DNA from 3 places in the Streptomyces sp. NPDC017993 genome. Region 3 is predicted to be linked to each of the others. Evidence: riboswitches for the same ligand, from Rfam matches in the RefSeq annotation. Region 3 holds a riboswitch; each other region holds the start of a gene.
What was found. A riboswitch is a leader RNA that binds a small molecule or an ion and turns the genes downstream of it on or off. The one in region 3 is predicted to bind thiamine pyrophosphate.
Positions count from the first base shown of each region.

Region 1: linked by a shared signal. The riboswitch ahead of ACH4FH_RS33035 (purine-cytosine permease family protein) and the one ahead of thiC (phosphomethylpyrimidine synthase ThiC) in region 3 are both predicted to bind thiamine pyrophosphate.
Region 2: linked by a shared signal. The riboswitch ahead of thiO (glycine oxidase ThiO) and the one ahead of thiC (phosphomethylpyrimidine synthase ThiC) in region 3 are both predicted to bind thiamine pyrophosphate.

Region 1 covers NZ_JBIRGO010000024.1:86,037-88,297, forward strand. The annotation lists gene ACH4FH_RS33030 (hypothetical protein) at 1-10, shown strand, start outside; TPP riboswitch at 948-1,042, shown strand; gene ACH4FH_RS33035 (purine-cytosine permease family protein) at 1,033-2,261, shown strand, end outside.
Region 2 covers NZ_JBIRGO010000007.1:46,565-48,825, forward strand. The annotation lists gene thiS (sulfur carrier protein ThiS) at 1-82, opposite strand, end outside; gene thiO (glycine oxidase ThiO) at 79-1,305, opposite strand; TPP riboswitch at 1,303-1,415, opposite strand; gene ACH4FH_RS14370 (NAD(P)/FAD-dependent oxidoreductase) at 1,571-2,261, shown strand, end outside.
Region 3 covers NZ_JBIRGO010000002.1:196,274-198,534, reverse strand. The annotation lists gene ACH4FH_RS03925 (YibE/F family protein) at 1-834, opposite strand, end outside; TPP riboswitch at 904-1,061, shown strand; gene thiC (phosphomethylpyrimidine synthase ThiC) at 1,056-2,261, shown strand, end outside.

The DNA of each region.
Region 1 (2,261 bases), on a different contig from region 3:
CGGACGCTGACCCCGGCCTGGCCGGGGGCCAGGAGGCTGAGGGGCCGCTGGAGCGCCACAGTTCTCCGAGATTGGCCGCGGCCTGTGTGGCGGTCTCTTCATCGGCCGCGGTGATGTCGATGACCACCAGACCGGGTTCGCGAAGGTGCCTTTCGGCCCGGGTCAGGGCACATCATCGAGCATGCCGGGTGTCAGGTCGCCATGGATACGGAGTGCCCGGGGCCGGTGGCGGTAGCGGCCGAATTCGGAGCGGAGTTGTCGACCTGCAGCTCGACCACGACCTCGGGGAGCGCGGGCAAGTAGAGGATCGGGTCGGCGCCAGGCAGGCCGCCGACGGGCTCCGGGCAGTTCGATCATCGTGTTGCCGGCCGGGTGCAGCAGCAGCGCCGCCGCCCGTCGCAGTTCGGCACCCACACGGAGGTTGACGCCAACGGGGCGGATCCGGCCCGCGCGAGGTCGCCCCAGAATCAAGGCCTGCATGGCGGGGTTCGTTCCGGTCACGCCGATGACGGCTGCGTCGACGGCGTGGGGCTGGCGCCACCTCACGCACCCCGAACCCCGCCCGCCCCCACAGACCGCGAGCTGCGCGTGCTTCGCCGCGACGCCCTCCACGCCACCGAGCGCGCCGACCCAGCTGGTCGCCACCTCCACGTCGCCGGTCGTTGCGGTCAACACGCTTACGCTGTCGCCCCCACTGCTCGTCCCCTTACTCCGGTTAATCCGGCAACGCTCCGCCCCACGGCCCGGTCGGCAAGCGGCATAGGTCGAACCGGTCACTCACGCTCGCTGAACCAGAGGGGGCCGCGCCCGGGAAAGTGGCAGTTACGGTCCGCGCCTGAAGTGGGCGGGGGAGTGGGTGCCGACGCGCGATGTCCGTCCGTCCGGCTCCCTCGCCGTCCCCTCCCCACCTGCATGAGCACACCGGAGGGCGCGTTAAGGTGTTTGGCATACCGGACACGGGGTGCCCCACCAGGGGGCTGAGATCACACCCGTCGAACCTGAACCAGTTCGTACTGGCGGAGGGATGTCTTCATGTCGTGGACGCATGTTTCCAGTGGGCTGACCGCCGACGGCAGGCCGGCCGCCTTCGACGGGCGCATGCCCGCGGCGCCCGGCGATCTGACCGTCGAGGCGCACGGCATCGAGCCGATTCCGGAGAGTAACCGCTACGGCACGGCCGGACGCCTCTTCACCGTGTGGTTCGCCCCCAATCTGACCATGACCGGCGTCTTCACCGGCACGGTCGGCGTCGCGCTCGGCCTGGACTTCGCCACCGCGCTCGCTGCCGTCGTGCTCGGTACGCTCCTCGGCGCGGTACCCACCGCCTACCTGGGGACCTGGGGGAGCCGGACCGGAGCAGGTCAACTACCCCTGGCTGGGCTGGCGTTCGGCCGGGCCGTCGCGCTGCCCGGGGTCCTGCAGTGGCTGTCCTCCATCGCGTGGGACGCGCTGATCGGGCTGTTCGGCGGGGACGCGCTGGCCCGGTTGTGCGGCTGGCCCTTCTGGCTCGGCGTCCTGGTCATGCTGGTCGCCCAAGGTGTCCTCGGAGTCTTCGGCTACGAAGCGATCCACCGCCTGCAGATCGTCATGACGTTCGTGCTCGGCGCGGCGTTCGCGCTGATCGCCTGGCGACTGCTGGACGGCGTGCACCCCGTAGCCCACGGCTCCGTACACGGTGCGGACCGCGTCGGTGCTTTCGCCCTGACCAGCACCATCGCGGTGAGTCTGGCCCTGTCCTGGGCCCCGTACGCCAGTGACTTCAGCCGGTACCTGCCGGCCTCGACCTCGCGTACGCGCATGTTCTGGTACACGCTGCTCGGCCTTGTGGTGTCCTTCGTGGCCGTCCAGACGCTCGGACTGTGGGGCGCCTCCGTGCTGACCGACCAGACGGCCGGCGGGGTGGACGAGCTCCTCGGCGGTGGGGCGCTGGGTGGCTTCGGGCTGCTCGCCGTGGCGCTGGCCGCGCTGTGCAGTAACGCGATGAACGACTACAGCGGTTCGCTGGCCCTGCAGACGGTCGGGGTGCGCATCCCGCGCCCCGCGGCCGCCGCCCTCGCGGCCGCGCTCGGCTTCCCCCTCGTGCTGTGGATGCACGCGGCGGACACCACCGCGCGCTTCCAGAACGTGCTGCTGTTCGTCGGCTACTGGATTCCTGGCTTCGTCGCGATCGTCATCGTCGACTGGCGCGCGCGGGCCCAGGCGCGGGGCGGAGCGGCGCTCGACATCGCCGCTGAGTCCGAGCGGCGACAGCCGGCCTTTCC
Region 2 (2,261 bases), on a different contig from region 3:
CGACGAGCCGGTCCAGGGTGAGGCCGGCGGGGACGTCGCGGGATTCGCCGTTGACGGACACGGACACGGTCGGGGCGCTCATACGGGCTGCTCCTGTGGGGCGCGGGCGCTTTCCGGCCGCGAGCCGGCGGTGGCGGAGAAGCGCGCGGGGGAGAAGGGGCGGGCCTCTTCCGGGAGGCTTCCGGTGGCCAGTACCTCGGCCATCGCGTCGCCGGTGACCGGGGTCAGCAGGACCCCGTTGCGGAAGTGGCCGGTGGCCAGATGGAGGCCGGGCAGCGCGGTCGGGCCCAGCATCGGCGCGTTGTCCGGCGAGGTCGGGCGCAGCCCCGCGCAGGTCTCGACGAGCGGCAGCTCGGTGATGCCGGGGACCAGCTCGTGCGCGTCCCGCAGCAGCTCGTAGACCCCGCCGGCGGTGACGGTGGTGTCCCAGCCCAGCTCCTCGCTGGTGGCGCCGACGACCAGCTCCCCGTCCTCCCGGGGCACCAGGTAAAGGGGGCCGCCGCGGACGACCGCCCGTACGGTGCGCGACAGCAAGGGGGAGCCGCCGCGCGGTGGCTCCGGCATACGCAGCCGCAGCACCTGGCCCTTGACCGGGCGCACCGGCGGCAGCACGTCCTCGGGGACACCGGCCAGCCGCCCGCTGTAGCTGCCCCCGGCCAGCACGACCTGGCCGGCCGACAGCCGTGTGCCGTCGGCGAGCTCGGCCCCGGTCGCCCGGTCGCCGTGGACCGTCAGGCGCTCCGCCCAGCTGCGGTGGAAGGTCACCCCCGCGCGTTCGCAGGCGATCAGCAGGGCGCTCGCCAGCCGGCGCGGATCCACCTGGTGATCGCCGTCCACCCGCAGCCCGCCGCGTACGCCGGGTGCGAGCATCGGCTCCAGGCGACGGCACTCGCGCCCCGTCAGCCACTGTGAATCCAGGCCCGAGCGGGTCTGCAGGGCGTGGAGCTCGCGCAGGTGGGCGCGGTCGTCGGCGTCCAGGGCGACGGCGAGGGTGCCGCACCTGCGGTAGCCGACCTGCTGTCCGCTGGACTCCTCCAGCTCCGCCGCGAAGCGCGGATAGCGTTCCGCGGAGGCGAGGTTGAGCCCGAGCAGGGTCTGCTCGCCGTAGTGCAGCTCGGTGACGGCGGCGAGCATGCCCGCCGCGACCCGGGCCGCCCCGCCGCCGGGCGCGGGGTCGGCCACGGCGGCGCGCAGCCCGCGGCCGGCCGCCCGCCAGGCGGTGACGAGTCCGATGATGCCGCCCCCGATGACGAGGACATCGGGGTGCGTGGTCGCAGCGGCCGATGGTGTGGCAGGTGGATGCATGGGCGTCCAGCCCCTCCCTTCGCCGGCATGACCCGGATCAGGTTCGTACGGTCGGAGGCCGGCCAGCCTCCCTCTCAGCCCGGTGCGTCCGGGCTCCCGCGAGTGCGTGTACCCGTCACCCTAATACGCGTCCGCGACGCGTCGTAAGGGAGCGCCCCGGGCCGTCGGCGGGCCGGCGTTCCGGCGTGACCGCCGGTGACGCTGTGTCAGAGATCTCCTTGCGCGCTGCTGCGAGCGGCGCGACCCGCCGTCCTAGAGTGATCGCGTGAGCCAGCAGAGCAAGTCTTCCCAGGCCCCTGACCGCACGCCGCGCGTGGTGATCGTCGGCGCGGGAATCGCGGGTGTGCAGACCGCGGTCGCGCTGCGCGAACAGGGTTGGCGCGGCGCCGTCACGCTGCTCGGCGACGAGCCCCACCAGCCCTACGACCGGCCCCCGCTGTCCAAGGCGGTGCTGCTCGGCAAGGCCGACGGCTCCACCTTCGACGTCGACTTCCCCGCGCTCGGCATCGATCTGCAGCTCAGCCGGCCGGTCACCGGTCTGGTGCCGGACGCCCACGTCGTCGAGACGGCCGACGGGCCCGTCCCCTATGACTACGCCGTGATCGCCACCGGCGCCGATCCGATCCACCTGCCTGGCGGCGAATCGCAGCCCGGCGTCCATCTGCTGCGCACCCTCGACGACGCGGAGCGGCTGCGGCCGGTGCTGGCCGCCCGGCAGCGCATCGTCGTCGTCGGGGCCGGCTGGATCGGCGCCGAGTTCGCGACCGCGGCACGCGAGTCCGGCTGCGCGGTCACCGTCGTCGAGGCGTCCGACCGCCCGCTGGCCGGTGCGCTGCCCGCCGAGGTCGCCGCCCACATGACCGGCTGGTACACCGAGGCGGGAGCCGAGCTGCGCACCGGCGTACCGGTCGACTCCGTGCGGCCGGGCGCGGTCGAGCTCGCGGACGGCACGACGC
Region 3 (2,261 bases):
CAGTCCGGTGGTGTCGTCGGTGTTGCCGGTCAGCAGTGCCCAGCCGATGAACACCGACCCGAGCAGGCCGATCAGCAGCAGTGAGGCGAGCGTCCCGAGCACTGCCACCGATGTTCTGGCCGTCAGCCCATGGCACATGTACAGCGCGATCAGCATGATCGCGCTGCCCCCGACCACCGCCACCACCAGCGGATTGGAGCCCTGCAGGATGGCCGGGAGGATGAACAGCGTCAGCACGCCGAAGCTCGCCAGCAGCGCCACCAGCGCGAGCACTCCGCGCAGGCGTCCCACGGCCACCACCGCGAGCGCGAAGATCCCGGCCAGCACCCACATCGGGAAGCTCCGGTCGACGTCGCTGACCGAGTACTGCAGGTCCTTGGGCGCGTTGGGGGAGTACGCGACCACCACGTCCTGCCCGGTCGTGTAGTGCCGCGAGGCGTCCGGCGTCACCACCGTCTGGAAGGTCCGCCCGGCGTTCTCGCCGGTGGTGACCTTGATCGTCACCTGGTCGCAGTCCTTGCCGGTCGTCGATCCTCCGCCCGGTTGCTGCCCCGGCGGTGGCGTGGGCTGCGGCTGCTGCTCGGCGTTGACATCGGCGCAGTTCACCTTGTCCACCTTGAGCACCGTCGCCTGCTCCGTGGGCTGGTCGAAGCCCACACCGGACGGCTTGTGCGCCGGTGCGCCGCCCGGCCAGAGCACGGCCAGACCGACGACCACCGCGGCGGCGAACGGGATCAGAACGGCCGCGATGACCTTCCGCAGATGGCGGGATACGGGCGCGGCAGGCGCGTGGCCGTGCGCGTGGCTATGCGTATGGGGCTCCTGGCTGCTCACCGCCCGATCATCGCAAGAACGCAGGGGCCCCCTGGCCACCACGCCACATCGGCCGCTACCGTGGTGGCACTTTGCAATCGCGGGAGCTCGGAGCACCGGGCTGAGAGGGCGCTGACCTCCGCGGGACGTCCGGCAGACGCCGGGACGCAACCCACGGAAGATCGCTGCGTCGACCGCCGAACCTGTTACCGGGTAATGCCGGCGTAGGGAGTTGGGTCTACATGACTCTGCAGGATGCACGCACGCCCGAAAACGGTGCCGGTGGCCTTTCCGGCGACGGCGCCGAGCCGACGATCGGCTGGCACAAGGGCTATGTCTCCGGTTCGCGGCCCGACCTTCGGGTCCCGGTCCGGAAGGTGCACCTCACCAACGGCAAGGACGTGACGCTCTACGACACGTCAGGGCCGTACACCGACCCCAATATCGAAACCGACGTCCGACGCGGCCTCGCGCCGCTGCGGGAGAACTGGATCATCGCCCGCGGTGACACCGAGGAGTACGCGGGCCGTCCGCTGCGGCCCGAGGACGACGGCCTCAAGCACACCTCGCCGCGCGGCGGCCTCAAGAACCTCGACGCGGTCTTCCCCGGCCGGCCCCGGCAGCCGCGCCGCGGCCGGGACGGCGCGGCGGTCACCCAGCTCGCGTACGCGCAGCGCGGCGAGATCACCGCGGAGATGGAGTACGTCGCCGTCCGCGAGAACGTCACGCCGGAGTTCGTCCGCGACGAGATCGCGGCCGGCCGTGCGGTGCTGCCGGTCAACATCAACCACCCGGAGATCGAGCCGATGATCATCGGCAAGAACTTCCTGGTGAAGGTGAACGCCAACATCGGCAACTCCGCCGTCACCTCCTCGATCGAGGAGGAGGTGGACAAGATGACCTGGGCTACCAAGTGGGGCGCCGACACGGTCATGGACCTGTCCACCGGCCGCAACATCCACACCACCCGCGAGTGGGTGCTGCGCAACTCCCCCGTCCCCATCGGCACCGTTCCCCTCTACCAGGCACTGGAGAAGGTCGACGGCAAGGCCGAGGAGCTGACCTGGGAGATCTACAAGGACACCGTCATCGAGCAGGCCGAACAGGGCGTCGACTACATGACGGTGCATGCCGGTGTGCTGCTCCGTTACGTGCCCCTCACGGCCCGCCGCAAGACCGGCATCGTCTCGCGCGGCGGATCGATCATGGCCGCCTGGTGCCTGGCGCACCACCAGGAGTCCTTCCTCTACACCCACTTCGAGGAACTCTGCGAGATCCTCGCCTCCTACGACGTCACCTACTCCCTCGGTGACGGCCTGCGTCCCGGCTCCATCGCGGACGCCAACGACGAGGCGCAGTTCGCCGAGCTGCGCACCCTCGGCGAGCTGAACACCATCGCCAAGCGGCACGGCGTCCAGACGATGATCGAAGGCCCGGGACACGTCCCG